3 regions of the Paenibacillus sp. FSL R7-0210 genome follow, and region 2 is predicted to be linked to each of the others. Evidence: riboswitches for the same ligand, from Rfam matches in the RefSeq annotation. Region 2 holds a riboswitch; each other region holds the start of a gene.
The links. A riboswitch is a leader RNA that binds a small molecule or an ion and turns the genes downstream of it on or off. The one in region 2 is predicted to bind cyclic di-GMP.

Region 1 (10,167 bases), 4.5 Mb from region 2:
CGCTCGCCGCCCACTTTCGCCCCATTCAGGGGCACTTATGCTCCTCATTTCCGCTCGCCGCCCACTTTTGCCCCATTCAAGGGCACTTTGGACTCCTGTCAAGAAAGTAGACAGCAACTACATCGTTGTTCGCTTAAATGTGGCTGCAAACTGAACCGGAGAAACGTAACCGAGCGCCCCATGGATTCGTTTGCGGTTGTAGAAAAATTCAATGTACTGGAAAATGGCATCATACGCCTGTTGCTTCGTTTTAAATCGATTCCAGTACACCAACTCTTTTTTTAAGAGGCTGTGAAAAGATTCGATACAGGCGTTATCATAACAGTTCCCTTTGCGGCTCATGCTTGCCGTCATCTGGTACGTCTTTAGGCGTTCCCGGTAGTCTTCCGAGGCGTACTGGGAGCCTCGATCCGAATGGTGAATTAAGCCCTTCCCGGGGCGTTTGGCCTTGTAGGCAGCGTCCAGAGCGCCTTGTACGAGGTCAGTGGTCATCCGGTCGCTAAGCCGCCAGCCGACAATCTCCCGGGTACACAGGTCCAGCACACTCGCCAAGTACATTCGTCCTTCCCGGCAGGGAATGTAGGTGATATCCGCCACCCACGTCTGGTTCGGCTTTTCCGTGTGAAATTGCTGGTTTAACAGGTTGGGGGCAATGGGTAACGGATGGTTGGAGTCGGTGGTGCATACGCGAAATCTCTTTGCGACACAAGAGCGCAGACCCAGTTCTTTCATGTACTTGCCTACCGTGCGTTCACTGACCTGGTGCCCTTCACGCTCTAGGAGAACCTTGATTTTGGGGCTGCCATAGCGACCCTTAGAGTCATGAAAATGATAGGCAATCCGCTTCAGCAACAAGGTTTTGCGGCTGGCTTGAGGGCTGGGCTTTGCTGTTCTCCATTTGTAGTACCCGCTCCGGGACACCTGAAAGACATTGCACATCTTCTCCACGCGGAACTCGGAGCGATGATCTTCAATAAACTGAAATCTCAGTTCTTTGGATTGCTGAAGATGTGCACGGCTTTTTTTAGGATTGCCATCTCCTCTGTCAGCTCTGCGAGTTGTTGCTCCCGCTCCTTCAGTTGACGTTCCAGCTCTCTGTATTTGTCTGGAGTCACGATGGGCTCATTCTCAAACTGCCGGTACTGTCCTAGCCATTTATGCAACGTTTTGGCGGGGACATCCAGTTCCAGGGCCAGTTCCGCCACCGTTTTCGTCTGCTCCTGGATGTACTTTACGGTCTGTCTTTTGTATTCTTCATTGTAGCTTCTCCGTGTTCCACTCATGGGGACACCTCCTCGTTAAGCTTATTATCTCTATTCTCTTAACGGGTGTCCACGGTTAACACTAACAGCACTTATGCTCTTCATTTCCGCCTACCGCCCACTTTTGCCCCATTCAGGGGCACTTGTGCTCTTCATTTCCGCCTACCGCCGACTTTTGCCCCATTCAGGGGCACTTGTGCTCTTCATTTCCGCCTACCGCCCACTTTCGCCCCATTCAGGGGCACTTATGCCCCTCATTCCCGCTCGCCGCCGACTTTTGCCCCATTCAGGGGCACTAATGCCCCTCATTTCCACCTCCCGCCCACTATCAGCGATAACTCCTATGCACTTTATCTCTCCCTCACCTTTCTCCGCTCCTCCCAGCCACGCTCGCCGACCGTTCTTTATAAAGAACATTCGTGAAAAACAGCGATATCGTCAGATAAAACGAGATATCTCATACATTTCGTACTTTATTGCGAACATTCCGCTGAAAATAACATTTTTCTTTTCTCAGCAGCACAGTGTATGATTTGCTTACGATATCGTTCTTTATTAAGAACGAATATAACGAATTATTCATTAGCAACTCGAGAGGGGGCTTAGCTATGTACCCCAGATCTGCCAAGCGGCGCAAACGGAAAACCAGGAAGCTCGGCCTGCGGATTCTGCAATCGGGTATGGCCGTATCTGTGCTCCTGATGTACACCTCAGGCCAGATCGGCAGCACCTATGGAGAGTTCAACACCTCCCAGGAACAGATCAGCTCCATCGGGCTGTGCTCGGTTTTCCCGGGTCAGATTGAGCAGTTGTTGTCGGAATTCAGCGGGCATCTAAACACCGTCATAGAGCTGAAAGCTTCCCTTGGCAGCCATAGCATCAGCGGAGTGTATAACACCTCAGTCGCTGCCGGAGAGCTGTCGCTTGCAGAGCTGGATCAGGCTGCGGATGAACTCTCGTCCGAGCTCACTCAAGCTGGCAGCGAGATCGACCTGCTGGAGAAGCAGCTGAGCTTCAATGGGACGGTCTGGCAACACATTCTGCAGGAAATTGGCAATGCAGCGGCCATTCTGCACAAGCTTGGAGGATATATGGTGAACCTCGATCCTAACTGTCTGGAAATCCGTGATGCCCAGTTCTTCGACCAGATTCAAGAGAGCCTTCATCAAAGCGGGATTCTGTCGGAATCGCTGGCAGAGACGTTAAGCGGAATTGTGCAGTATCTTGGCTCGATTCATGATATCGGCGGATCCTTGCCCACCGGCAATCCGGACCGCGTCTTGCTCCGGCAGGATGACTACAGCTTCCCTGCTGAAGAGCCTATCCTCTCATTCGTAACCAGCGCCTACCAAGCAGATTCGCAGGTATCCCCCGCGCTGCTAGCCACGTATGAGCAGTTGAATACCGAATTAACGGCGTCAAAGGATACCCTGTTCTCCACAATCCATACCTTACAGGAGCGGCTCACAGAAATCGCTGAAGCCAAAACAACCCTTGAGGACAAAGCGAAGGCACAGCAAGAGGAAGAGGAACGCCTGGCGCTTGAAAAGGCCGATAAAACCAGAGCGGAGGAAGCCCAGCGGCTCGCCATAGAGAAGCAGAAGGCTGCTGACGAAGCGCTGAAGCTGGAGCATGAACAAGCACAGAACCAGCCGGCCGCAACCAGTCTTCCTGACAAAAGCCAGCCGGGAGAGGATCCTGCTCCCGCAGCGCCTGTAGAGGACAATCCAGTCCCCACAGCTTCAGCAGCAGCAGAGGTTATTCCCACTGCCACTCCGGCGACTGAGATTCTTTTACCGGAAGCAACTCCAGATCCATTACCCGGCAGCGTAATTCCAGGCACTGTAATGGACGGCGCGCAACCTGCTCCTACAGCTACACCGGCTCCACAATCTGAACCCAGCAAAGGCGGCGAATAAGATGCGCATCCGAAAAATAGTCAATACGATAATTTCCACTCTGATTCTTATAGTGTTCCTGGTGCTAATCACAGCCGTTGTCATCTCCAAAGCCTCCGGCGGCGAGCCCTCCTTCTTCGGCTACCAGATCAAGACGGTATTATCCGGCTCCATGGAGCCCGGCATCCAGACCGGTTCCATTGTGGCCATTAAGCCGGGCGGGGATATGACCCGGTTCCAGAAGGGCGATGTGATCACTTTTCTGAATCCCGATAATATTCTGATTACCCACCGCGTGGTCGATGCCGAGCTGAACAGTGCTCTGGGGGAAGCCAGCTACACCACCAAGGGCGACAATAATGATTCAGCCGACACCGCAGCCGTCAGTTCCACGAATGTGGTAGGTGAGTACACCGGCGTGACCGTCCCCTATGTGGGCTATGCCATGAGCTTCGCAGTCTCCAAAGCCGGAAGCGTAGTGCTGATGATTATTCCCGGACTGCTCCTGCTTCTCTACGCGCTGTATTCTTCCTGGAAGGCCGTTGCAGCACTGGAAAAGAAGAATGCCCCGTCATCCGCAGCCAGCAGCGGCGGGCCGGATACTCTGACTGATCTCGTACAATGATCAATTGTCCTCTCCCGTTTACGAAACGCGGAGCCACAATACAGCTTGCCGGAAGCACCGGCTATGCACAAAGCAGACTCATAAGAGAGGGATGAACAAATGAACGTCAAAAAAACATTAGGTCTCGGCGTTGTATCGGCAGCATTAGGCTTAACCCTGGTCGGCGGAGGCACCTTCGCTTACTTCAGCAGCACTTCTACTTCCTCAGCTTCTTTTAACAACGGAACCCTATCACTGCAATCTGACCCCTCCGTCATTGTTAATCTCAGCAATCTCAAGCCGGGTGATACGGTCTTACGGGACTTCAAACTTAAAAATGACGGGACGCTCAATATTCCCAAAGTGGTACTGCGCACCTCATCGGCCATTACAGACGCCCAGGGAGACAACGGCTCCCATAATTTCAAGGATGATATTATTGTGACCTTCCTCGTGAACAAGGATAAGAAGGAATCGCCGCTCCTGGTCATCTCGCTGGCCGATCTGGAGCAGGAGAGTCCCGATCTGGTGGCCCGGGGAATTCTCGGAGCGATCTTAGGCGGAGAGAAGTCCGGCATCAAAGCCGGCACCTCGGATAACCTGACCATCCAATTCGCCTTCAAGGAGACCCTCCAGCCGCAGAACTATTATCAGGGCGACACGCTTGCACTGACTCTGAATTTCGAAGCCAACCAGGAAAAAGGCACGCTCAAATAATTCCACAAAAACAAACCATTCGAGGAGGAAATAAATAATGGGTATCAAAAAAACATTGGGTCTTGGCGTAGCATCGGCAGCACTGGGCTTGTCTTTAATCGGCGGGGGCACCTTCGCTTACTTCAGCTCCACAGCTACCAGCACGGCAACCTTCGCAGCGGGTACGCTGAAGCTCGGCTCTTCCTTCAATACTCCGGTAGCGCTGACGAATCTGAAGCCGGGAGACTACACCGTCCGCACCTTCACCTTGTCCAATGACGGCACACTGGATATCAAATTCCTCAAGCTTGCCACCACTTACACCGTGACCGATGCCAAGGGCGATAACGCGGGCCAGGATCTCGGAGACCACTTCAAGGTCAAGCTCCTGGATAATACGTACACCGGCGGTTCACTAAGCGGTCATGTGCTGTCCGAGATCTCCCTGAAGGATCTGAAAAACACCCCCAGCTACGATCTCGTAGCAGTAGGTGTACTGCCAGGAGGGATTGCCGCCGCCGGGTCCAAGACCTTCAAGATCGCCTTCGAATTCGTAGACAACACGCTCGATCAGAACATTTTCCAGGGTGACGGCTTAGCTCTGAACTGGACCTTCGATGCTCTTCAAGGAGTGGGAGAAGCCAAGTAGATCAGGGGCCAGCCTATACAAGTGAAAATAGCTTTGCCGTCCTTTTATTAGGAAGGCAGCGTTTCAACAATCCATCAAGACGGCATATCCTCCCTCATCCGGGCCGGGTATGCCGTTTCTTTTTCCCCGCTGCCGGGTTCAAGGATTTTTGTCCGTTTTGCGGATTTTTGTTATACTGACAAGAGAAAACGGCTTTGCCGGCCTTTGAACGGGCGGTACCGTTTCAACGAGAAAGATAAGGAGAATGTATAGCGCGAAGCATATCACTTCTTATTTTTCACCAAAAAAAGTACGGAGGGCGTTGTAATCGTGTCAGATACTATGGGAAGCCGCATCCACAAACTCCGGCTGGAGAAGGGCTATTCGTTATCCGAGCTTGCCGATAAGGCTGATGTGGCGAAATCATACCTCAGTAATGTGGAACGGAACATTCAATCCAACCCCTCCATTCAATTCATCGAAAAAATCGCTGACGCGCTTCAGGTATCCATTCATGCACTGTTGTATGGCGGACTGGCAGAGACGGAAGAACAGGCTCTGGACGGGGAATGGTTCCGGCTTGTTCAGGAGGCCATGGCCTCCGGTATAAGCAAACGCGAATTCAAGGAATTCCTCGATTACCAGAAATGGCGCATGGAACAAAAGGACAACTAGACGGGCATTATATGCCACAGGGAAGACTCCGCACGGCAGGGAGGCCGCCTTCGGCGAAGGCAGCCTTTCAAGCGGCATACAGAAAAGGCACAGCGTACCGGACGCTGTGCCTTTTCTGTATGTATCCGAACAATGATGACCGCCCTTACATCGCCTGGAGCGCCTTCTCACTTAGAAACCGGCGGATATCCTCCGCCGCGATCCCCGCCTGCTTGGCAGACATCAGCAAGTGCACCCATTCTAAATCCAGATCTACTGCCTGCAGCTCGTCATTCCCCTGGTTGGACATATCCAAGAAATCTCCTCCTAGAATTTTCGCGTCCCCAGGCAGTCCGGCCATCATAGTAGTATTGCTACTTTGTAGTATTTCTACTTTAGATCCGAGACTTTGTGCCCCTGTCTTTCGGCAGGTTTACCTTTTACTGGACCCTTTCCATCATGAAAGGATCTGGCAAGAATCGATGAAACCGTTCTCCGCAATAACATTATACAAGATCATACGCAATTAGTGTGTCGTTTTCTGGAATTTTTTTATGAAAAAATGTGAGGAAACTTAGCTGAAATTGCCAGCGGCTTGTATAAATATTTCCAGTTCCAAGTTCAAACACTAGCTAATAGTTTAAATATACTAAAGGGAACCCCATCCGCCCCGACTTACCGCTGCACGCAACATCGTATAGAGACAATTACCCATTTGTATGTATAACGGGCTGTTATATGAGTTTTTTCTATTTATGATAGTTCCGTATGAATACTGTAATGAATCATGCCAAATTGCGAACGGATTGACCGAAAGTATGAATTGATTACCCCGCCGGAAAGTAGCACAATAGGATGAGAATGAAACCGCAAACATTTGCAGCTCCGCCAAGTGGCACACTGGATGCCTCGCGTGGAGTTTATCCGTTAGGAGGACCTATTCATGGCAGTCAAAGAGCCCTATAACGACACAGTATGGAGCAAATACTACGGCCCCAACCTGGGCTACATCCAAGAAAGATATGAGCAATTTGTCAAGGACCCCTCTTCTGTTGAACAGCATTACCGCGATCTCTTCACCGTATCCGGCCCCCCTCCACTGGCACCCGATGCCGAGAGGGCTCCAAGGCCTGCCGTATCAGCAGATGCCGAGTGGCTCAAGAAGGCTGTCAAGGCCTCGAAGCTGATCGCCAATATTCGAATATATGGCCATATGGCCGCAGACATTGACCCGCTGGAGCGCAGCACGAACCCGATGGCCAAATGGCTGGAGCTGGAGACCTACGAGCTTACCCGCGAGGATCTTAATGCCCTGCCCGCTTCGCTGATCTGGGATAATGCCCCTGCGGATGTGCATACCGCAATGGATGCCGTCCACAGAATGCGCCAGGCCTATACACAGACCATTGCTTATGAATTCGGGCATGTGCATGATGAACGCGAGCTGCGTTGGCTCAACAGCCAGGCGGAATCGATGACCTCCCCTGCCCCGCTGAATAATACAGAACGCAAAGAGCTGCTGAAGCGGCTGGTTCAGGTGGAGCATTTCGAGACCTTCCTGCACAAGACCTTCGTCGGCCAAAAGCGCTTCAGCCTGGAGGGCAATGATGCCCTTGTGCCGATGCTGGATGAGATTGTGCGGGCTGCCGCGCATGACGGCGCCGAGCATATCCTGATGGGTATGGCCCACCGCGGAAGACTTAATGTGCTGGCCCATATTCTGGGCAAGCCTTATGATATTATTTTCTCAGAGTTCCATCATTCGCCGAACAAAGAGCTGTTCCCTTCGGAAGGCTCCATGGGCGTGACCTACGGGTGGAGCGGTGATGTGAAGTACCATCTCGGGGCTGACCGTGCCGTCCGCGAAGGCGAGACCGTGCGTACCCGGATCACGCTGGCCAATAACCCGAGCCATCTTGAATTCGTCAATCCTGTCGTCGAGGGCTTCACACGCGCCGCACAGGAAGAACGCAACGCTCCGGGACTGCCTAAGCTGAACACAAGCAAGGCTATGGCTGTGCTGATGCACGGCGATGCAGCCTTCCCTGGCGAAGGCATTGTCGCTGAGACGCTTAATATCGGCAAATTGCAGGGTTATCAGAATGGCGGTACCGTGCATATTATCGTCAATAACCGGATCGGCTTCACCACCGAGAGCGAGGATTCCCGCTCCACCCATTATGCCAGCGACCTGGCCAAAGGGTATGAGATTCCGGTCGTGCATGTCAATGCCGATGACCCGGAAGCCTGCATTGCCGCAGTCCGTCTGGCCAGCGCTTACCGCCATATGTTCAAGAAGGACTTCCTGATTGATCTGATCGGCTACCGCCGCCACGGACATAATGAAATGGATGATCCCGAGACGACCCAGCCGATTGTGTACGGCAAAGTGCGGAACCACCCTACTGTGTACCGCGCTTATGCAGAACGCCTGGAGCGCGAGAAGGTAATCACAGCCGATGATCTGAAGAACATGATTGCCGAGGCGGAGAGTGTCCTCCAGCAGGCCTTCGATCAGATGAAGGAAGGCAAGCAGAAGAATGCGGAGTCCAAAACCGCCGTCGCGCTGGATAACGGCAGTCCCCAGCAGCGTCCGACAGCCTTCCCTCTGGCCGGTCTGCAGGAGATTAACCGCGAGCTGCTGCGCGTACCGGCGGGCTTCAAGGTCTATCCGAAGCTGGAACGGATTCTGCAGCGCCGCAAGGATGCGCTGAATGACGGAGAGCGGGTAGACTGGGCGCTGGCAGAGACACTGGCCTTCGCTACCATCCTGAAGGATGGCACGCCGATCCGCCTCAGCGGACAGGATTCACAGCGCGGCACCTTCGCCCACCGCCATCTGGTGCTGCATGACAGCGAGAACGGCGAACTCTATTCTCCGCTGCATCAGCTGAGTGATTCCAGCGCTTCCTTCGGCGTCTACAACAGTCCGCTGTCCGAGGCCTCTGTCCTCGGCTTCGAATATGGTTATAACGTGTTCGCACCGGAGACCTTCGTCATCTGGGAGGCTCAATATGGCGACTTCGCCAATGCCGCTCAGGTCATTATCGACCAGTTCATTTCCGCCGGCCGTGCCAAGTGGACGCAGCGCAGCAATCTGACGATCCTGCTGCCTCATGGCTATGAAGGCCAAGGACCAGAGCACTCCAGCGGCCGAATGGAACGGTTCCTCCAGCTCTCCGCCGAGGAGAACTGGACTGTAGCCAACCTGACCAGCGCTGCGCAGTATTTCCATCTGCTCCGCCGTCAGGCCGCGCTCTGCGGACAACCGGATGCCCGGCCGCTGGTGGTCATGGCGCCGAAGAGCCTGATCCGTAACACGCGCAGCACCTCAGCCGGAGCGGACCTCGCTTCGGGCACCTTCCAGCCGGTTCTTCCTGAGCCGCTGCTCGGCAGTAAGCCGGAAGCCGTGAAGCGCCTCGTGGTATGCAGCGGCAAGGTGGCCATCGACCTGCAGACGGAACTGGAGGCAACGCGCGGACAGGACTTCTCCTGGCTGCACATTTTGCGCATGGAACAGCTCTATCCGTTCCCGGAACGTGAGCTTGGCGCTCACCTGAGCAGCTTCAGCTCTCTGGAGGAGATCGTCTGGGTGCAGGAAGAACCGAAGAATATGGGCGGGTGGACGTATGCCGAATCCCGGCTGCGCGCCATCGCACCGCAGAAGGTCACTGTCCAGTATATCGGCCGTCCGGACCGTTCCAGTCCGGCTAGCGGCTACGCAGATGTCCACAGCTTCGAGCAGCGGCGCATTGTCCGGGAAGCCCTGAAATTGAATGCTGCAGTGCAAGCACCTGTACCGTCTTCCTGAGCACAGCAAGGCGGTCATCCGATATCACGCACACCACTATATTTGGGGAGGTACGGCCTGTGTCCGAGATAAAAGTACCCGATTTGGGCGAATCGATTTCCGAAGGAACGATCTACAAATGGCTGGTTAAAGAAGGCGACACTGTCGGCCAGGGAGATGTGCTTGCCGAGCTTGAGACCGACAAGGTCAATCTCGAGATCAGTGCGGAGGAGGACGGCGTCATCTCCTCCATCCTGCGCCAGGCGGGCGAGAACGTTGCCGTTGGCGAAGCCATCGGCATCATCGGCAGCGCCGCCGGGGCAGGTGCTGCCAGCGGGGGCAAGCCTGCAGCAGATAGTGCTCCGCAGAGCGGCAGCGCGCCTGCTGCTGCCGCAAGTGCCGCAGCGGCTGAACCGGCCGCTGCGGTAACGGCTCCAGCCGCCGCCGAAGGTGCGGCGGCAGGCACTGCGGCCCTGGCTTCGCCGGGGGCGCGCAAGCTGGCGCGGGAGCGGGGCATCGACCTCGGCGAGGTCAGTGCCCGCGACCCTATCGGCCGGATCGGTCAGGCTGATGTGGATGGTCATGGCGCAGCCGGGCCGCAGGCCGCTGCGCCAGCAGCTCCGGCGGCCGTGCGG
Region 2 (10,167 bases):
GGGCATTTATCCAGTGTTCTGCGCAGCATGAGCGATGCGGTAATCACCTTCGATATCGAAGGCCGGATCATCCTCACCAATCCGCATGGCCAGACCCTCCTCGAAACCTGGAGTGATCTTGCCTGGGAGGAAGAAGAGGATAACGGCTTACTTCCGAAGGCCTCCGCTTCCAGTGAGGTGCCGCCGCCGCTTCGCCCGCTGTTCTTCAGCACCCTTGAGGGCGGGGGCGATCAACGCTCCAATGTCCATGTCCGGCAGGGGGTATGGTCGGTGCACATGGCACCGCTCTATTCCGAAGATCATCTGCGCGGAGCTGTTGCCGTTCTGCGGGATGTGACCGAAGAGGTACGTCTGGAGAAGATGCGGCGTGATTTCGTGGCCAATGTATCCCATGAGATCCGCACCCCGCTATCCATGATGCAGGGCTACAGTGAAGCACTACTAGACGGAATGGCTTCCTCTCCGGAGGAGAGCAGTGAGCTGGTTCAGGTCATTCATGATGAATCCTTGCGTATGGGCCGTCTGGTGAAGGATCTGCTGGACCTGGCACGCATGGAAGCAGGACATACGGATATGCTGAAGGCCAGGGTGGATGTGGGAGAATTGCTGGAGCGGGTATACCGCAAGTTCTCCGTCAGAGCCAAGGAGCGGGATATCATGCTGGAGCTTAAGAAGCCTGAACAGGAACTGCTGCTGGGGGCAGCCGATGAAGACAAGCTGGAGCAGGTGCTGACCAATCTGCTGGATAATGCCTTCCGGCACACTCCGGCGGACCGGAGAATCTCTATTCTGGCAGGCACAGTAGTGCTGGAGGGCAGGAGTCTGGTGGAGATCGCGATCAGAGACCAGGGGGCCGGCATTAACCCCGAGGATCTGCCGTTTATCTTCGAACGCTTCTACAAAGCGGATAAAGCCCGCCTGCGCGGGGAGACGGGCGGTACCGGGCTTGGTCTTGCTATTGTGAAGAATATCGTCGAATCGCATCACGGCAGCATTTATGCCTCCAGCAAGCTGGGAGAAGGCACCACATTTACCCTGCGGCTTCCTGTCGAAAAACAGTAAACCAAGACCATGCATGACAGCGCCTCTGAGAGCAGAGGTGCTTTTTGTTGAAATCACCACATTAATATTGTTCATCGTGAAACATATATTTCAAGCTAAGGCTTGCAGGAGGCTGGGCATTATGATCTTATCCTTGGACCAAGGTACTACCAGCTCACGGGCAATTCTCTTTGATACAGAGGCGGAAGTGATTTCGCAGGGGCAATATGAGATCAAGCAATCCTTTCCCCGCCCAGGCTGGGTGGAGCATGACCCGGAGCAGATCTGGGAGAGCCAGCTTGCCGCAGCCAGAGATGCCATTGCAGCAAGCTCTGTACCGGCTAATCACATCACGGCAATCGGGATTACCAACCAGCGGGAGACTGCACTTATCTGGGATAAAATTACAGGCGAACCGATCTATCCGGCAATTGTCTGGCAGGACCGGCGGACAGCAGACCAATGTGAGGAGCTGAAATCGCAGGGGATGGCCGGAGTCATTGCGGACAAGACGGGGCTTGTCATCGACGCGTATTTCTCGGCGACCAAGCTGGCATGGATTCTGGATCATGTACCGGGAGCAAGAGAGCGTACGGGCAAGGGAGAGCTCCTGGCGGGAACGATAGACACCTGGCTGATCTGGAAGCTGACCGGGGGTGCGGTACACGCTACAGACGTTACTAATGCTTCAAGAACGATGATGTATAACCTGCATGAGCGCCAGTGGGATGAAGAGCTGATGGACACGCTGCGTATTCCGCCGTCCATTCTGCCGGAGGTGAGGATGTCGGGCGGAGATTTCGGTGTCTGTGACCAGCAGTGGTTCGGTCTGGAGATTCCTATCCGGTCGGTGCTGGGGGACCAGCAGGCAGCGCTCTTTGGTCATACCTGCCTGGAGGCAGGCAGTGCCAAGAACACCTATGGGACAGGCTGCTTCATTCTCATGAATACAGGCACTGAAGCTGTGGCATCCAGTCATGGCCTATTGACCACGGTAGCCTGGGGCATGGGCGATGAGCTCTATTATGCACTGGAAGGCAGTGTCTTCGTGGCAGGAGCGGCTGTGCAGTGGCTGCAGGAGGGGCTGGGGCTAATTGTCGCGCCCGCCGACTCGGAAGAGAAGGCCAGCGAGGTGGACGAGAGTGAAGGGGTTGTGGTGGTGCCAGCCTTTACCGGCCTGGGTGCGCCTTACTGGGATATGTATGCGCGGGGCGCCATATTCGGATTGACGCGGGGTACCACCTCCGCACATCTGGTACGGGCCACACTGGAATCACTGGCCTTCCAGTCCCGTGATGTCATCGACGCAATGCAGAAGGATGCCGGCATGCCGCTCACCGGCCTGAGGGTAGACGGCGGTGCGGTGCGCAACAATCTGCTGATGCAGTTCCAGGCCGATATTCTGGGCAGCGAAGTGACACGTACAACCTACGCGGAGACTACAGCACTTGGCGCTGCGCTGCTAGCCGGACTTACCTCCGGGGTATGGACCCGTGAGCAGCTGGAGAGCTTCAATACGGCCGAGAAGGTCTTCTCGCCGCAGATGGAGCCGGAGGAGCGGGAACGCAGATACGGTGCCTGGCAGGATGCTGTGTCGCGCACGATGGGCTGGGAGAAGCATGAGGGCAAGCACGAAGGCAGACTTTAGAGCGGAGTAGAGGCATTAAGAACAGAAACGGCCCGCAGGCAGAAACTCTGCTGCGGGCCGTTTTTTACTCTGGAACAGAATGAACAGTAAGATTAGTACTCCATTACAAATGCGACATTCTGCCATCCGGCGCCCACGGTCCAGAACAGGACCTTGTCTCCGCGTTCAAGCTGCCCGGTAGTGACGGCTCTGTGAAGGGCAATGAACGGGCTGCTGGTCGAGGTATAGCCGAACTCATCGCCTATGTAGACTGCGGCCTCAGGGTTAATACCGGTTTTGCCGGAGACGGCCTGGATGTTCGGAAGAGACAGCTGTGAGAAGCAGGCAGCCTTGACCGATTCAGGGGCAATCCCGTTGTTGCTCAGCAGAGTGTTGATTGATTCGGAAGCGGCATCCACACAGATGGAATCATCGAATGGAATGAACTTCACATTGAACTCTCCTGCGGCAACACCGGTGCGTCCGAGCTTAGCCAGGCCTTCTGCCGGGAACAGAGAGTTGCCGTACACACAGGTGTCTGTCTGGTAGATAGAATCAATGAAGCCGACCGAATGCTCATCGCGCTCCAGAATGACAGCGGCAGCGGCATCACCGAAGTTCGCGTAATATACCGGATCATTTTTGTCCGCATGCGGTGCCACGTAATCGGAGCCGATGACCAGGGCGCGGCGGATTCTCGGGTTCGCCATCATCTGGCGGCTGACCTGCTCAACCGAGGCGGTCATTCCGGCACAGTTGGCATTGCTGTCAATACAGATGGTATGCGAAGCCCCGTTAATCAGGCGGTGAATCATCAATGAGTTCGTAGGAAATATATATTCAGGGGTCTGGCTTGCATAAGCGATCAGGTCAATGTCAGGGCTGGTAAGACCGGTTTTCTCCAGAACATTACTTGCGGCTTCAAAAGCCATTGTCAGGGAATTCTCATCCGGGCTGTCGATGCTGTAGCGGTTTTCACGGCCCAGAGTAGCCAGCAGTCCACGGATATCAATACCTTTGTCATCAAAATGCTGAATGAAGAAGTCATTGCCGATTCTTTTGTCTGGATGGTAGATATCAATGTCCTTAATGCGAATCCCCGCCATAGTACAGACCTCCTAAAGTTTTGTTAGCTATACTTCTCACAAATCTGCTTCTTACAAAACTCTCTTCCAGCATTAGCAGCCGGTTTAATGAATGAACATGTGCGTTTCAAGCGGCTGATTTAGGTTTAAATTGTATTTATTAAGCTTGTGCGGTTGAAGTGATCTCCAGATTCTCAAGTCCTGCTTTGCGGCCCAGGCGTGCCAGCTGCATTTTGAGGATCGGGTTATTTTCCAGGGTAAGACTCACTTTCTGGAAGCCGTCAGCCTTGAACATGATGAAGCAGCCTTCAAGCAGCGGTACAACATCAGGAGCGGTTACATTCAGCTTGCGGCAGTCGATCTCTAGTGCATATTCAGCAGGGCTGATCGGGTTAATAGTCTGCTGGTAAGCCTGTATAGATTTGAGCCCGTCCTCGTTAGAGAAGGTTCCCTCCAGCTCAATATTGATTACTTTCTTCGCAGTATCTGTCTTCAAAATAAATTGTCCCATGTTGATCTCTCCCTAAGTGAAATTTCCAATACCTCCAAAACATCATTCCTGCGACTCTATTCGACAAAACCGCAATTTGATTTGGGATATTTTGCCTTCATTATAACCAGATCATTCTGAAATACGCAACATAAAAGTCGAAATTTGTAGAATTATGAAGATTTTTCTTTGATCGCCTCCAGGGTATCCAGCAGCACATTAAAGGCCGAAATCACCCGGGGAGCACCGACGCAAGGGGTCAGATGCAGCAGCACGCCCTTGATCTGCTCGACGGTCATGCCAACGCGGAGCGCCATTACATAATGAACCCCCAGCTGTTCATATTGCCCCATCGTAATCAGAGATGAGATCACTGCGATCTCCTTCCAGTCAGAGCCAATCGTGGTCCGCTGAAAAATATCGCCATAGGCATTGCCCATGATATATTCGGCTAATTCCGGAAAATGCTCTTTGATCGGAGCCAGGGCCTTGGCCCCATAATCTCCTGAGAGATCAGTGAAATGATCGAGTCCGCTGTTCATGTTCTTGTTCACGATATGTCCTCCTGATAGTAGGTTAGAGGTGTGCGGATAGGGCTTCCTTACGTAAGATCCAGCGTGCGGTGGGCCGTAGGAGGCATTTCATCACGGTCAGTCAGCAGCTCAATGACAGCTGCCTTGTTAAGTGCCACAGCTTCGCGGATTGCGGCAGCGAACTCCTCCTGCGTCTCGCAGCGGAAGCCGGCTGCACCCAGCGATTCGGCGAATTTCACGGCATCCATCGGAACCTCGAAGATCGTACCGTCAATCCGGCCGGTCGTTTTCTCCATACCCTTAAGCGCCATATCCAGCTGCTTATTGTTCACCACAATGAAAATCACCGGAATGTCCTTGCAAACGGCTGTGTTTATTTCAGTTCCGAGCATCATAAAACAGCCGTCACCGGTAATGCAGAAGACAGTCTCTCCGGGAGAAGCCGTCTTGGCGCCGATCGCCATGCCAATTGAATTGCCCATGCAAGCAAAGTAGGCATCGAATATGAAGCTGCCGGGCCTGCGGACATTGAACCATTTCACAGCATTGAACCCGTGACTGCCGTCATCTACAAACACGCTGCTGTTGTAAGGAATCAAGTCGCTCATCGTGCTCATTACCGAAGCCAGAGAGAGCCCCGCCAGCACGGGCAACTCGTCATTGTAAGCATTGGAGATTGTGATTTCATGCTTGGTGACCGTAGAGGGGTCCAGCTTCTGAAGATACAGTGCCAGGTTGTCCCTTAAGTCCCCGCCGACAGCGATGGTGGATGAGGACAGTATTTTGCCGACAAAGGTTGGATCTACATCGAACTGGATCAGCTGCGGCGGATGATTCTCCGGCTTCAGGTTGCAGATGGTCATGTCGCTCAGGCGGGAACCCAGAACAATGAACAGGTCGCTGTTGTTCAGCAATTCATCGCCGTGCGAGGAGCCGCCAACGCCGACAGGACCGTGGTAGAGCGGGTGATCATAAGCTATTGCACCTTTGCCGCCTGGAGAGGTGACTACAGGAATGTTGAAGGTTTCGGCCAGCTGAACCAGTTCCTGATGGGCACCTGAGCGGTTGACGCCTTTACCGGCAATGATCAGCGGCCTAGCGGATTGATTAATCGCCGAGATGACCCGGTCATAGTTCTGATAACTGACTAGTCCCTCGCGTTCCGGCAGAACAATCCGGCATTCCGCGAGCCGCTCTGTCTGCACATCAAACGGAATGCAGAGATGGACCGGACCTTTTTGGTCACCGAGGGCGATGGATAGGGCATGGTTGAAAATCGTGCTGAAGTGATCGCCGCGTTCAACGAGCTTGCTGAAGAGGGTAGCCGGCCGGAACATATCCGCCAAATCAGCCAGGTAGGAAGTGGAATCCTGACATTGGGGAATGCCCAGCTCCTTGATGGACTGATGTCCGGTGATGAAGAGGACGGGAAGATTATTGGCCTTGGCATGCGCTGCTGCGGTGAGCAGATTCGTTCCCCCCGGACCGGAGGTGCCGAAGGCTACCCCGAGACTGCCGGTCTTCAGAGCATAACCGCCGGCGGCGAAGCCGGAGCTGGATTCGTGCCGGCCGGGGATGAACTCTATACCGTAGTCAACCATTTTCAAAGCGATGGGGCAAATAGACTTGCCTATGATTCCAAAAGAATGAGTGACTCCCAGATCGTGTAATGCTTCCGCCATATAATCTGCAACTGTCTTCAGAACATCCACCCCGCAAGTTGTTATTTGTATACGTCAGCAATAGAAAACCTGTACTCACCATTGGAGCACAGGTCTGTTGCACGAATCACCATAATCAAACGCGAAACCTAAGGCGTTCACAGTTTTTCAGCAACCTGGCTGTCATGATCCCACTTCAGAAATGAGACTGTAGATCCATGGCTTTGCGTCATTCCCTTTCGGTGAATTTTGCCGGTATGCGGTTATAAATGAATTTGTGGAGAATTTTCCTTTACAATATATTCCTTGCTCCGCTTTTGTCAATAACCCCTGTGAGAAGAAACTCGGAATTTGACGAATATTCAGGAGTGAAAATGGCTAAATATTTGGATTTTCAAACTTTTGAAAATGGTTGTCCCTGGAAGACTAAAGTCTTAAAATGCAAATGGCCGTTTAGGTTGATTAATGTGGGAAGTGAGCATAAAGCCTCATTACATTCCTGATTTACTGCAAAACATTAAGAATTCACTAGATATACAGCATTACAAATTTCGGTGATAGGACTTAAGTAATAGTGATGTGAGATGTTAGCTTATAGACAAGCTATGACAATAGAACGACTATAGTAAAGAAGTGCAAAGCACGGTTTTTACCCTTATGCACAATTTCAACAATTTGTGAATATTACATAACAATCTTTGTTTTGCCCAAAAAAAGAGACACCTCCCGCAGAAAATTCCGCAGGCGTGTCTCTTTGTGCTGAGGTTAAAATTTGAAAATATGAATCGTTTTTTGCAGGTTGAAGACCGCGGAGGTCATCTTCTCTGTCTCCTCAGCTACGGATTGAAGAGCATGAATCTGTTCGTTCATCGCTGCGGATACCTCTTCCGTCCCTGCGGCGGTCTCCTGGGTGATGGCTGAGATATTCTCGATCGCCCCGGAGATCTTGAGCGCGCTCTCCAGCATAAGGTCACTCTCTGCGGAAAAGGAGGCAATCTGCTCGGTTATGTATTGGACACTATGCACAATTTGAGCAAAAATGTTGGCTGTCTCCGTAATCATCTCATTCTGCACCTGGACTACCTCTTCATTGATGGCGATGTTATCGATAGCCTGCTTGATATCCGCTTCGATGCTGCGTACCAGACCGAACACCTCTTTGGTTGAAGCGGTGGATTCCTCGGCCAGCTTGCGGACCTCCTGGGCAACAACGGCGAACCCGCGGCCATGCTCGCCTGCACGGGCGGCTTCAATAGAAGCATTGAGCGACAGCAGATTGGTCTGTTCAGCAATTTCGGTAATCGTCTTGGTAATCATCGTAATGCCTCGTGCGTTATGCGATAGGGCTTCGATAGTATCCGCCACCTTCTGGGTAGCCTGGATGTTCTTGCGCATGCCTTCGGCTTGGGTATCCACCGATTGCCGTCCCTGTTCTACCAATTCCAGCGTATGTACAGACCTTTTATTCATTTCCTTGGTGGAATTCGTATAATTGGAGACTTTGATTTCGATATCCTTGATCGATTCGGTCATATCAGCGATATCCACCGAGATTTCGTTAGCACCGAGGGCCAGTTCATTGGAGGAGGAGGCCACCTGCGCCATGACAAACTTCAGGTTCTGATTCTTGTCTTCAATCCCGCGGCTGGCGTCCATAACCTGACGGGTAATCTGTGAGGCATCGGTGAGGATTTTTTTGAGCTTGTCAATCATGGTGTTGAAGGAGCGGCTGATGTCGCCCATGGAGCCATTCTCATCGGCACGGCTGGTGAAGTCGCCTTTGGCAATCGTGTGCGTCACATTGGAGATATCCTCAAATGAAGATGTAAGCGTTCTCTCAATGAAGCGCGCAAGCGGGTAAGTCAGCGCTGCCAGGACGGCGACAAGAATAATGCCGATGAACAGCCTGTCCATGAGGATTAGCGTGATTAAGACAGGGACAGCGAATAAAGCGGCAACCAGGTAACATCCGGTGACGATTTTTTGTTTCAACGGCAGCTTGTTCATCCAGTCCATAATGTAAAGTCCCCCTATAAATAATAATGTGTATTGTAATATTATAGGGGATACTAGTGCATTTGGTCTATTATTAAAAATCGTATAATGCTGCCGCTTCACGCAGAGCCGCAGCAACCGTATCCGCAAGCTCAGGCGGTGCCGTCACCTTGATACCCTGACCCAGGGACAGGATGATCCGGCACGCAGACTCCGGCGTGTTGAACTCGGCCTCGGCCCTGATCCAGCCCGGGGCCTCAGCAGGCTCCTGGTGCAACAGGGCGACGTATCGCTCCTTCTGCAGCTCCTTCATCGTTTGCTCTCTTACAAGAAGGCTGGAGGGGTACCTGGGCAAGGCAGACTTGAATGCGGCGGTGGAGGTCTCCCAGTACTCAGACAGGTGGAAATCCTCCGGCTGCTCAAAAGACTCATCTGTGACTTTGGCCTCAGTGATTCTGGAGACCCTGTAGGTCCGCAGCTCGCTGTCATGCCCCGCGACCAAGTACCAGACGCCGCGCTTGACTACCAGCCCCAGCGGTGCAACCAGCCGCTCGGCGGCGTCCTCCCCGCGCAGATAGGTGATGCTCACCTTGCGGTTCTCCCATAAGGCTCCCTGCAAAGCGGATAGGCAGGGATAGGTCTCCCCGGAGGGATGCCACCCGGCTCCGTCGATGTGAATCCGCTGGCTGAGGAAGCTGAAGGGGGTGACTGGCTGCCGGGTAGCGACGGCCTGCAGCTTGCGGGCGGCCGAGGAGAACTCCTCCTGAATGCCCAGAGCGTGCAGAATCGCCGGATCAGCGGGCACCAGCAGCGCGGCAATCTCCTTGGTGTTCATTCCGGTCAGGGAATTCCGGTAGCCTTCAGCCAGCTTCCAGCCGCCTTCCCGGCCGCGCTCCGCCAGCACGGGGATGCCGGAGAAGCTTAGTGCCTCCATATCCCGGAAGATTGTACGTTCGGATACCTCCAGCGTTTGCGCCAGCTCTTTGGAGCTGATTTTCCCGCGGCTCTGTAAGAGTTGAACGATAGTGATCAGGCGATCCGCTCTCATTCTGCAACCTCCCTTGAATGTATTATTTATATATGTCAATGGTTGTCATGTATAAGGTATATATTAGACAAGAGTACGGATTAGCGCAAATGATCATCTAATCCGGGCATGATAGATGAAAGGGAGCGGATCAAATGACAAATCTGCAAGGGAAAGTGGCATTGGTAACAGGCGGGAGCAGGGGAGCGGGCAGAGGCATTGCACTGGAGCTGGCGAAGGCTGGTGTCTATGTATACATTACGGGCAGGAATGCCGGTATGCCGCAGGAGGGACAGGCAAGAACGCTTGAAGGGGTGCTGGCTGAGATCCGCCGCTTAGGCGGGGACGGAGCCGTGATCCGCTGTGATCATACCAATGACAGCGAGACAGAGGCCGTAATCCGGCAGATTAGCGCTGAGCAGGGCAGACTGGATATTCTGGTCAATAACGTCTGGGGCGGCAATACTCTCCCTATCGAGAATGAACCGTTCTGGGAGCAGCCGGTGCAGCATTGGGATCATATGTTCACTGCGGGTGTGAGGGCGCAGCTAATGACTAATTATTATGCTGTACCCCTGATGCGCAGGGAAGGAGCGGGGGCGGGTAAATTAATCGTCCATACAACCTTCTGGGACGAGTACAAGTACACGGGGAACTTCTATTATGATCTGTCCAAAAATGCACTGGTGCGCATGGCCTACGGATTAT
Region 3 (10,167 bases), 4.4 Mb from region 2:
CCGGCGCGACAAGATCTCGACCAGTCGCAGCAAGCTGGAATCCGTGGAGCGCAAGCTACAGGGAGAGTAGCGGGAATACAGTATCTAATCAGAAATGATAATAAGGAGCGGATTATTCATGGCAGAAGCAGCTCAGCAGATCGGAATTCAAATGTATACACTGCGTGACCAGACGGAACGCGATTTCCTCGGCACACTGGCCAAGGTGGCAGAGATGGGGTACCAGGCAGTGGAATTCGCCGGTTATTTCGGTGTATCTGCAGGGGAACTGCGCCGTAAGCTGGATGAACTTGGCCTGGCGGCTCCTTCGGCGCATGTAGGCCTGGACTTCAGCAGTCTGGATAAGATGGAACAGGCATTAGCCAAAGAGATTGAATACGGTGTAGAGCTCGGACTGCAATATATGATCACCCCGTCGGCACCGCTTCCGCCGAACCCTTCCATAGAGGATGTAACGAGAATCATTCCATTCCTGGAGAAGGCTTCCGCGATGGTCCGGGCGGCGGGGATGCAGTACGGCTACCACAACCATGATTATGAATTCAAAGAGGTTGACGGCAAGGCGGTCATCGATATCTGGCTGGAGCAGATTCCTGCCGAGCATATGCTGGCTGAGTTTGATCTGGGATGGGTATACAGGGGGGGAGCCCGGCCCGTTGATTATGTGTCACGGTACGCCGGCCGTGTTCCGCTGGTTCACATGAAGGACTTCGGAGCAGACAATGAGGAGACCGATCTCGGAAAGGGAGAGGTTGATTTCCGGAGCGTCTTCGAGATCGCGGAGCAGAGCGGAATTCTCTATTATATTGTGGAGCAAGAGGCCTATGAGGAGTCCTCCCTTGCAAGCGCTAAGCTCGCACTGGATTATTTCCGCGGGCTGGGGCTGATGCACGGCTGAGGACACAGCAACCAGCGGAAAAAGGGCTTGCGTTTTCCGCTGGAAGAGTTATAATATTTTTTGCTTGGCAGACGCAAACGTCTGTAAGCTGGTGTAGCTCAGGGGTAGAGCAACGCACTCGTAATGCGTAGGCCGGGGGTTCAATTCCCTTCACCAGCATTCTTACAAAGTCGATAGTGGCGCGGGTTTCCGGTTTTTTGGAACTGCGCCTTTTTTCTATGCAAGCATCAACATCTACCATTCTTCTAACCTTTAGTTAAGTAAAGTGGGGAGCTTATGGTTGGATGCTAGGAGGCAAGGAGGCAAGGATCTTATATGGGAAACCGGACATTCCTGAGTGTTACCAGTGCCGATACAGATTTGATTGATTATGAGAATACAGCTTTCGAAACGAATAATTTTCTCGCTCCAATATGGTTTTGTCTAGTCAGCCAAGACCAGTTCCAGCGCTATAGCAGGCAGCTTATGCAAGCTTGGAGCAAGATTCAACCCCATATGGACCAACCGGATGTGGAGGATTTGCCTGAGTGGGAACATTTTTCAGAGGCCTTCCAATGGCAGATTCCATGGGCGGATGCTGCAGAGCAATTGCGCCTGAGTTTACCCGGCACGCTGGCCCATTTCCCAGCGCTTTCCACTCCTGTACATGAGTGGCTGGTAACCTTATCGACCCATGTACAGCGTTATTCTTCTGCTGTTATTCATCTGGAGCTTTCGCAATATTTCTCATTCACGGGCGATCCTGCCCTGTATCTAAAAGACATTCAAGAATACGTTACCCTCTGGCAGTCGCCGCATCCCTCGCAGGAGAAGGTCTGGCAGGGAGCAGCCGATAACTTTTATATGCTGAATGGGGAGCATTTGCCTAGGAGGGAACGAACGGCAGCTCAACCGGAGCAAGCTACCGATATTCAACCAGCACAGTCCATTCCTCCAGTATCCGGGAAGCGCCAGTCCAAATGGAGGCAGGAGCTCTACATCTGGTTGCTTGCGATTCTATCCGCAGCCCTCTTTTTTGCCGTCTATATCAAGACCTCCAGTGGTTGGTTGGCGGTGCTCTGCTTCTTCATCCCCTCCCTGTGTATCGTTTTGTGGAAAATAGTTATCGGTCGTAAACAAACCTCCCGCCATCAGCTGGAAGCCGCTAGGACCTCGAAGAGGAACAGTCTCCCCTCTTATCCTGTGCTAAGGATTGAGTATTTCGACGGGCGTTCACCTATTGGGGTGGATGGCATGGAAATTGGTCCTTCGGAGGATAAAGCGTTACCGGATATTATCCCCTGGCTGCAAATCCTGCAAGCAAAGGTGCTTTCATCTCATGAGGTCGAGCTCATTGTTTCTGCTAACCAATCATCAGTCTCTACCTTACAACTTCATTTGAGGCTGGATGAACAGTTGGATGCCAAGGATATCGTATCAGCGGTTAATGCGATGGTGCTGGCTCATGACAAAGCATTGGTATGATTACATTCACTAACCGGCTTGGTGGCATCTCCCTGGTCGTTAGTGCACCAGGATTGGGACTGGAAGGCCAGGAAGATAGCCACCCATCTGTGTTCATTCTCGAAATGAATAAGGACGCCGCCGTCTTGCCATGTGCCATTTTCTCTGGCGTACCCGCCCGCATTGCCTTGGTTCATATGAATATTATGAACGCCCTGCCCAGGGGAGAAGCCGAAGTACTTATCGGGCTTATCCTCTTCTGGTCCCCAAGGCTCGCCGAATACGTACAGGGTTGCATCCTGTTGCTGTGCCTCCTTGAGATAAGAGGTGATTTTATCATAAAGATTGTTGCGGGGATCGCTGTTTTCGGGTTCATTCCGGTTCGTATTAGGCAGAGCTACCATCTTACTGGGAATCACCAGGTTTCCCCTGATATAATCAAGGGCAAGGCTCCGGTTATGCCTGGTGATCTTCGTGAAGCCGGATTCAAGCGTGAGCCAACGGGCCGTTTCTTCCGCTTTGAAATGTTCGCCCACATAATAAAGCACCTGATTTGCGGTGTCCTCCGGTAAATGTTCCGCTTTTGCGCTTGATCTGATATTGATAGCCACCCTGTACTTTTTATTAATATCACCTTCAACCTCAACCAGTACCTGGACATGATTATTTTTGACACCTAGCTTATATATGGTATTCTCATTGGATAATTTGCATTTTAATACCCCGTACCCTTGATCTAATCCGTTACCCATAGTTCGTCAGTCCCCCTTCTTAGCTATTAATGTTTCCCATAGAAGGCCATAGTCATTCTGAGTAAAAAGGTGTTCAACAGAGGAGGCAAGCTGCATTATGAAATGCCTAACCATTCGCCAGCCGTGGGCCACGTTAATTGCGCTGGGAGAAAAACAAATCGAAACCCGGACCTGGCGGACCGCCCAGCGGGGAGAGTTAGCCATTCATGCCGGGATGCAGGTGAATAAGGCGATCTGCCGGACGGAGCCGTATCAGTCGTTGCTGGCACGTTACGGTTACACTGCGGACAACCTGCCAACCGGCAAGATCATTGCAGTCAGCCGCATTGCGGATTGCTGTGAGGTGACGCCGGAGCTTGCGCAGCAAGGCTGGCCGGGCGGCAATGAATATGTATTCGGCAATTATGCCGAAGGAAGGTATGCCTGGATGCTGGAGGAGGTTGTTCCGCTGGTACATCCCATACCTGCTAAGGGACGTCTGGGTTTCTGGGAATATCCTGTGCTGGAAGAGGAATTGTGAATTTCTTGACGGCAATGTGAAGAAAAATTGCTCCAGATTGGCTGTCAGCTGGTATAATTGGGATATTCGGCGGGAAATCTTCCTATATATAAGGAGAGTTGTGCTCTGAGGCGGTCTACCGCTGGAGAGGGGCAGAAATGCCGGGAAGGAGCGTATGCATAATAGATGGGAAGCCTTCTAATTGCATGGCTTTGTATGCTTTGTTTGTTTCTTGCGTTCAGGGATCAGGTAAGCCGGAGAATCCTGTACCCGGTAGCTGTGGTGGTGATATGCGGCACATTGGGGTATTGGACGTTGTTAATGTAGCCGCATCCGGGCGATCATTTAATGCAGAAGTCTGCCGCTTGCGGCAGGCTTCTTTGTTAGCGCTGCTCCATCTTCTCCATACCCAGATATCTGCGCATATGCAGAGTGGCCTGGGCGGCAATCACATCATCCAGCAGCAGCATCCGTTCGTGATAGCCCCTGCAGACAAATTTGGCTTCAACACCCGTCTCCAGCCGCTGCTGCTCATAGACCTTCAGACCACGTGCGCGCATTCCGGCACGGACCTCCCGCAGATCGGCAGAAGCGGCATGAGCGGCCGACTGGATTACCTCCAGATAAGGTGCAGGCGTGCGCAGCTCAGAGGCTATAGCAGAAGCATCGCGCTCGAAGGCGGATAGAATAAGCGGCAGCAAAATATAAGATTTGACCAGCAGGTTGTCCTGGCTCTCTGCTCTTTGCATCCTTCTCAACCCCTCGAAGAGAACGTATATTCGCATTGTAACTCATCCTTCAAAAAATAATCAATGGGTTTTATAAATTAACTCAAATAATGTGATATATTTCACAAAAAAATAAGATGAATTATTTTATATTAAAATTGAAATATTAAAGATTGAAAAATAAATCAGCTCAAAGGAGAATGGCAATGAGTCGTGAAGGAAGCCTCCGCCGTGGTTTGGTATTCGGGATCATTCTAAGTGTTCCGCTCTGGGTATCGATGATTGGCTGGGTTCAGCTGTTCGGGTCTGCCTAGGCGACATTTTATTCAAAATATATGAAGTCTATTAGCAGGTGTCGTCCCTATGGGCGGCACTTTTTTTTCGAGCTGAGGTGCCTGTAAATAGGTAAAATTGCATTGAACAGGAGCAGACAATGAGTAGGAGGGGTCTGAAGGCGATAAAATAGGACAAATGCATCAAATTTAAATAATATAAATTGATATTATTATAGGTAAGAGAGATAAACGGCTACAGCCAATCCTCTGATTTCTCGACTTTTTTCGTCAGCATATAAAAAAAGATTCGCCCCTGAAGCCTTATGATAAAAGGGTTAAATGAGGAATCTTCGCAAAAATAATTTCAAAAAATATACTGGGAATGGATTGACAACAGGGTGGGGGAGCGGATAAACTGAAATTAGTACAAAAGTAACAAATGTCATAGACTCAACAATGATCTTACATAAGCAAATCTTAATTGCATACCGAAATCATGTACAAACGCAAACCGTATCGAAAGAACGGGACGCAAAGTCAGGAATCTACTGTCTCTAAAGTTGAGGCTAGGGTCGTCCGGCCGCCGTGAAGCTAACCCTTCGTGGCGGTCTTTTTGTTGTTATAGTCGCGTGACAGATTCATAGAATAGTAACTAGGAGGTGTGGACTATTGAAGAAAAGAGTACGTAAAACAGCTGCCATCCTTATGGCAGGCCTATTGACCCTATCCAGTGCCTTTACGTGGGGGACGGATGTTAGAGCAGCTTCAGGGGTGCCGTATACGCCAACACCGGTTTTGGGGGTTGCAGGGAATTTTAATGCTTTTATCCTCGGGGATTTTAAACAAGCCAATGACCAGATTGAAGGCCGCCTGGCAGCGGCGGGGAACATTACCCTCTCCGGAGGATACGGAGTAGCCAGGGCATACAGGGATGCTTCGCCGACGGATGTACTTGTGGCCGGTAAGAATTTTGTACATTTAGGCAGTGGAGAGATCTATGGAAATGTGGTATTTGGGGATAGCTTTACAGCCAATGAGCCTGGTGTCAACATCAAAGGCGGGAAGAAAAATGCCAGCCCGATTGATTTTGCAGCCGAGCAGCAAGCTCTGATCTCCCGATCCACAGAGTATGGGGCCTTGGCCGACACGAATGAGATTGGCGATAATCATTATGGACAGCTCAAGATAAGTGCACCGGATCGTTTCAATGTAGTTCATTTGGATGCCTCGACACTGGCGAAGACCAACTATATCGAATTCAACATTGCACAGAACGCTACGCTGATTATTAATATAAGCGGGTCTACAGTCAATGTGCCGAGCTTTTCAATGAATAACGGCAGAGCCAGTCAGGTATTGTTCAACTTTTACGAAGCTTCTGAGGTGAATATCGCTTATACCTCATTCTTCGGGACGATCCTCGCACCTAGAGCGGATGTTCATTATGCCGGAGCAGAGCTGTACGGAACCCTGATTGCAAAATCTTTTAGCGGCGGGGTAGAGATGCACCTGGGATTGTACGAGGGAGAGGGGCCGCCGCCGAGTCCGACGCCGACCGCAACGCCGACACCTAGTCCATCACCGACACCAACGCCGACAGTGAAACCAACACCAACGGTAACGCCAACACCGACTGTGAAACCAACACCAACGGTAACGCCAACACCTACAGTGAAGCCAACACCGACGGTAACGCCAACACCTACAGTGAAGCCAACACCGACGGTAACGCCTACACCTACAGTGAAGCCAACACCGACCATAAAACCGTCACCTACACCTGTGTGCACTCCAACTCCAAAGCCAACACCGACTGTAAAACCGACACCAACGCCGACCGTGAAGCCGACACCAACGCCGACCGTGAAGCCAACACCAACGCCGACCGTGAAGCCAACACCAACGCCGACCGTGAAGCCGACACCAACGCCGACCGTGAAGCCAACACCAACGCCGACCGTGAAGCCAACACCAACACCGACCGTGAAGCCAACACCAACACCGACCGTGAAGCCGACACCGACCGTGAAGCCAACACCAACGCCGACCGTGAAGCCGACACCAACGCCGACTGTGAAGCCGACACCAACGCCGACCGTGAAGCCGACACCAACGCCGACTGTGAAGCCAACACCAACGCCGACTGTGAAGCCGACACCAACGCCGACTGTGAAGCCGACACCAACGCCAACGGTGAAGCCAACACCGACGCCGACCGTGAAGCCAACACCAACGCCGACCGTGAAGCCGACACCAACGCCAACGGTGAAGCCAACACCGACACCAACAGCGGTGCCGACGCCAACACCAACGGCAGTTCCGACACCAACGCCAACAGCGGTACCGACACCAACGCCAACAGCAGTACCGACACCAACGCCAACGGCAGAACCGACACCAACGCCAACGGCAGTACCGACACCAACACCAACGGCAGTACCGACACCAACACCAACAGCAGTACCGACACCAACGCCAACGGCAGTACCGACACCAACACCAACAGCAGTACCGACACCAACGCCAACGGCAGTACCGACACCAACGCCAACGGCAGTACCGACACCGACGCCAACAGCGGGACCGACACCAACGCCAACGGCAGAGCCGACACCAACACCAACGGCAGAGCCGACACCAACACCAACGGCAGAGCCGACACCAACGCCAACGGCGGTACCGACACCAACGCCAACGGCAGAACCGACACCAACACCAACGGCAGAGCCAACACCAACACCGACGGTAGAACCAACACCGACACCAACGCCAACGGCAGAGCCGACACCAACACCAACGGCAGAGCCAACACCAACGCCGACAGCGGAACCGACACCAACGCCAACGGCAGAACCGACACCAACACCAACGGTAGAACCAACACCAACGCCGACAGCAGAGCCGACACCAACGCCAACGGCAGAACCGACACCAACGCCAACGGCAGAGCCAACACCAACGCCAACGGCAGAGCCAACACCAACACCGACGGTAGAGCCAACACCGACACCGACGGTAGAGCCGACACCAACACCGACGGTAGAGCCAACACCGACACCGACGGTAGAACCGACACCAACGCCAACGGCAGAGCCAACACCAACACCAACGGCAGAGCCAACACCAACACCGACGGTAGAGCCAACACCGACACCGACGGTAGAACCGACACCAACGCCAACGGCAGAGCCAACACCAACACCGACGGCAGAGCCAACACCAACACCGACGGTAGAGCCAACACCGACACCGACGGTAGAACCGACACCAACGCCGACGGTAGAGCCGACACCAACACCGACGGTAGAGCCGACACCAACGCCGACACCGACACCAGAGCCGACACCAACGCCGACACCGACACCAGAGCCGACACCAACGCCGACACCGACACCGACACCGACACCGACACCGACACCAGATCCAACACCAGTAACAACGCCAGCGCCAACATCGCCGCCGTTCAGTTTCCCTCCAGTGCCTACGCCGACTCCGATTATCGGATTTATCGTGAGCAATGATGTGGTTGTGAATGATGATCCGCTGCCGCTTGGACCTGTAGCAACTCCAATAGCTACAACAGTGCCGACGCCGACACCGGCTGTTGCGGTTGCGCAAATAGCAGCAACACCGGAGCCAACGCCTTCAGCAGAACCGGCACCCGATGTAGTCCTTATTGATGATGAGGTTCCTCTAGGCGGTGTGCCTGTGGATGGAACCTTGCCGAAGACGGGCGAATCCAGTCCTGCGCCTTATTATTTTGCCGGTTTGGCACTCGCTGGTCTGGGCTTGATTCTTAGAAGAACCACCAGAAACAGCAAACGTAAATGAGTGACCGGAACTGAGATTTATATAAACAAACGATGATCCTGTAATTTGACCAGGGCTGCTTTCGGAGAAGATGTTCTCCTGAAAGCAGCTCTTTTTTTTATTGGAAATAAGTGCCCGGATACAGAATGTATGCGAAAAACAACATACAATGTGCCGGTGAGAGAGTCAGCGGACCAAATGTATGCGAAAAACAATATACAATGTGCCGGTGAGAGAGTCAGCGGACCAAATGTATGCGAAAAACAATATACAATGTGCCGATGAGAGAGTCAGCGGATCAAATGTATGTGGAAAACAGCATACATGCAATCTGCTGCGGGAAGGCGAGTGTGCTAAATAGAGTCCACCTGCTTCTTTCAAGAGTCTTGCAGAGTACAATGGAGTTGAAGTTTGCGCCTCAGCCGTATTTTTAGTTGGCCGTACTCCCATGCTATACTAGGCTCAAATTAATATGGTTGCTTACTGAAGGAGGAACGTTGATGTGGATGATATACCTGCTTGTGGTGCTGATCGTGGTGGCCGGAGGGGTGGGGTATGCCGGATTCTATTTTTATGGAGTAGCCATTAAACGGGCCCCTAAGGAATTCCTGGCCAAGACCCCAGACCTTAAGATCGATCCGCCGCCGGTGGCCGGAGCCTCGTGGGGAGAAGGAGCGGAGTGGGTGTCCCGGCAGACCTTCCGTGAGGTAGAGCTGGTCTCTGAGGATGGGCTCAAGCTGCAAGGCTATTATCTGGCGTCAGAGCGTGCTGCCGGACGGACGGTCATTGTTGCCCACGGTTATTCCGGGAAGGCCAAGGATATGGGAGCGACCGCCAAGAACTATTATGAGAACCTGGGGTACAATGTGCTGCTGCCTGATGCCAGGGGACACGGGAAAAGTGAAGGAGATTATATCGGCTTTGGCTGGCCGGAACGACGGGATTATCTGAAATGGATCGGATTCGTTCTGCAGGAGAATGGTCCGGACGCGCAAATCGTACTGCATGGTGTATCTATGGGCGGAGCCACGGTGCTGATGACGTCCGGCGAGGAGCTTCCTCCGCAGGTCAAGGCGATTGTCGCCGATTGCGGTTATACCTCGGTCAAGGCCCAGCTGTCCTATCAGCTGAAGCGGATGTACCATCTGCCGAGCTTCCCGTTTGTGCCGGTGGCCAGTCTGGTGACCCGGATGAAGGCCGGTTATTTCTTCGGGGAGGCGTCTGCGCTGAAGCAGGTTCGCAAGGCCAAGGTGCCGATTCTGTTCATCCACGGGGATGCGGATAAGTTCGTGCCTTATGCAATGATGAATGAGCTGTATGAGGCCTGCCGGAGTCCGAAGGAGCAACTGGTGGTGCATGGAGCGGGGCATGGTCTTGCCTATGATACGGATAAAAGCACATACATCCGCACAGTAGGCGAATTCGTGGAACGTTATGTACACAGTCCGGCTGCCGCTGAATCTATACGGTAAAAAAGTCCGTAGAACGTAGACGCGCCCGATATCCGCTGACAGCGGTTATCGGGCGCTAATTATGTTCCACACATGGGGCCTTTCCCTGAAGAACAGAGAAGCAGCCAGCCATGTCTTATCGGTATATTAATCCCCCGCCGTCTGTGAGCAAGACGGGTGTCGTTATTCCTTGTTATTTCCAGCAGCCGTGTGGCGAGAATAATCCTTCCAATACGACAAAAGCCCTACCTCTCTTTTGTCCTTGCGGCTCCGTGGCCGCGCCAGTGTGAATCGGAATGCTATGTTCGAAT

Region 1: it holds a riboswitch for cyclic di-GMP, as region 2 does, so the genes downstream of both, MKY64_RS25380 (anti-repressor SinI family protein) here and MKY64_RS06220 (thiamine pyrophosphate-binding protein) in region 2, are expected to answer to the same signal.
Region 3: it holds a riboswitch for cyclic di-GMP, as region 2 does, so the genes downstream of both, MKY64_RS24935 (choice-of-anchor A family protein) here and MKY64_RS06220 (thiamine pyrophosphate-binding protein) in region 2, are expected to answer to the same signal.

The regions. Positions count from the first base shown of each region.
Region 1 covers NZ_JBBPAR010000001.1:6,002,257-6,012,423, forward strand. The annotation lists gene MKY64_RS25345 (IS3 family transposase) at 118-1,101, opposite strand; gene MKY64_RS25350 (transposase) at 987-1,283, opposite strand; gene MKY64_RS25355 (hypothetical protein) at 1,871-3,181, shown strand; gene sipW (signal peptidase I SipW) at 3,183-3,785, shown strand; gene MKY64_RS25365 (TasA family protein) at 3,885-4,481, shown strand; gene MKY64_RS25370 (TasA family protein) at 4,519-5,109, shown strand; gene MKY64_RS25375 (helix-turn-helix domain-containing protein) at 5,431-5,763, shown strand; gene MKY64_RS25380 (anti-repressor SinI family protein) at 5,909-6,052, opposite strand; cyclic di-GMP riboswitch class I at 6,087-6,190, opposite strand; gene MKY64_RS25385 (2-oxoglutarate dehydrogenase E1 component) at 6,686-9,553, shown strand; gene odhB (2-oxoglutarate dehydrogenase complex dihydrolipoyllysine-residue succinyltransferase) at 9,613-10,167, shown strand, end outside.
Region 2 covers NZ_JBBPAR010000001.1:1,463,054-1,473,220, forward strand. The annotation lists gene MKY64_RS06195 (HAMP domain-containing sensor histidine kinase) at 1-1,062, shown strand, start outside; gene glpK (glycerol kinase GlpK) at 1,184-2,689, shown strand; gene MKY64_RS06205 (3-oxoacyl-[acyl-carrier-protein] synthase III C-terminal domain-containing protein) at 2,782-3,774, opposite strand; gene MKY64_RS06210 (hypothetical protein) at 3,914-4,264, opposite strand; gene MKY64_RS06215 (carboxymuconolactone decarboxylase family protein) at 4,417-4,797, opposite strand; gene MKY64_RS06220 (thiamine pyrophosphate-binding protein) at 4,845-6,458, opposite strand; cyclic di-GMP riboswitch class I at 6,605-6,701, opposite strand; gene MKY64_RS06225 (methyl-accepting chemotaxis protein) at 7,203-8,453, opposite strand; gene MKY64_RS06230 (helix-turn-helix transcriptional regulator) at 8,527-9,480, opposite strand; gene MKY64_RS06235 (SDR family NAD(P)-dependent oxidoreductase) at 9,615-10,167, shown strand, end outside.
Region 3 covers NZ_JBBPAR010000001.1:5,902,520-5,912,686, reverse strand. The annotation lists gene MKY64_RS24970 (MTH1187 family thiamine-binding protein) at 1-70, shown strand, start outside; gene MKY64_RS24965 (sugar phosphate isomerase/epimerase family protein) at 119-898, shown strand; tRNA gene MKY64_RS24960 (tRNA-Thr) at 986-1,057, shown strand; gene MKY64_RS24955 (hypothetical protein) at 1,214-2,362, shown strand; gene MKY64_RS24950 (YukJ family protein) at 2,341-3,093, opposite strand; gene MKY64_RS24945 (ASCH domain-containing protein) at 3,191-3,613, shown strand; gene MKY64_RS24940 (hypothetical protein) at 3,976-4,341, opposite strand; cyclic di-GMP riboswitch class I at 5,091-5,183, shown strand; gene MKY64_RS24935 (choice-of-anchor A family protein) at 5,265-8,426, shown strand; gene MKY64_RS24930 (alpha/beta hydrolase) at 8,912-9,877, shown strand.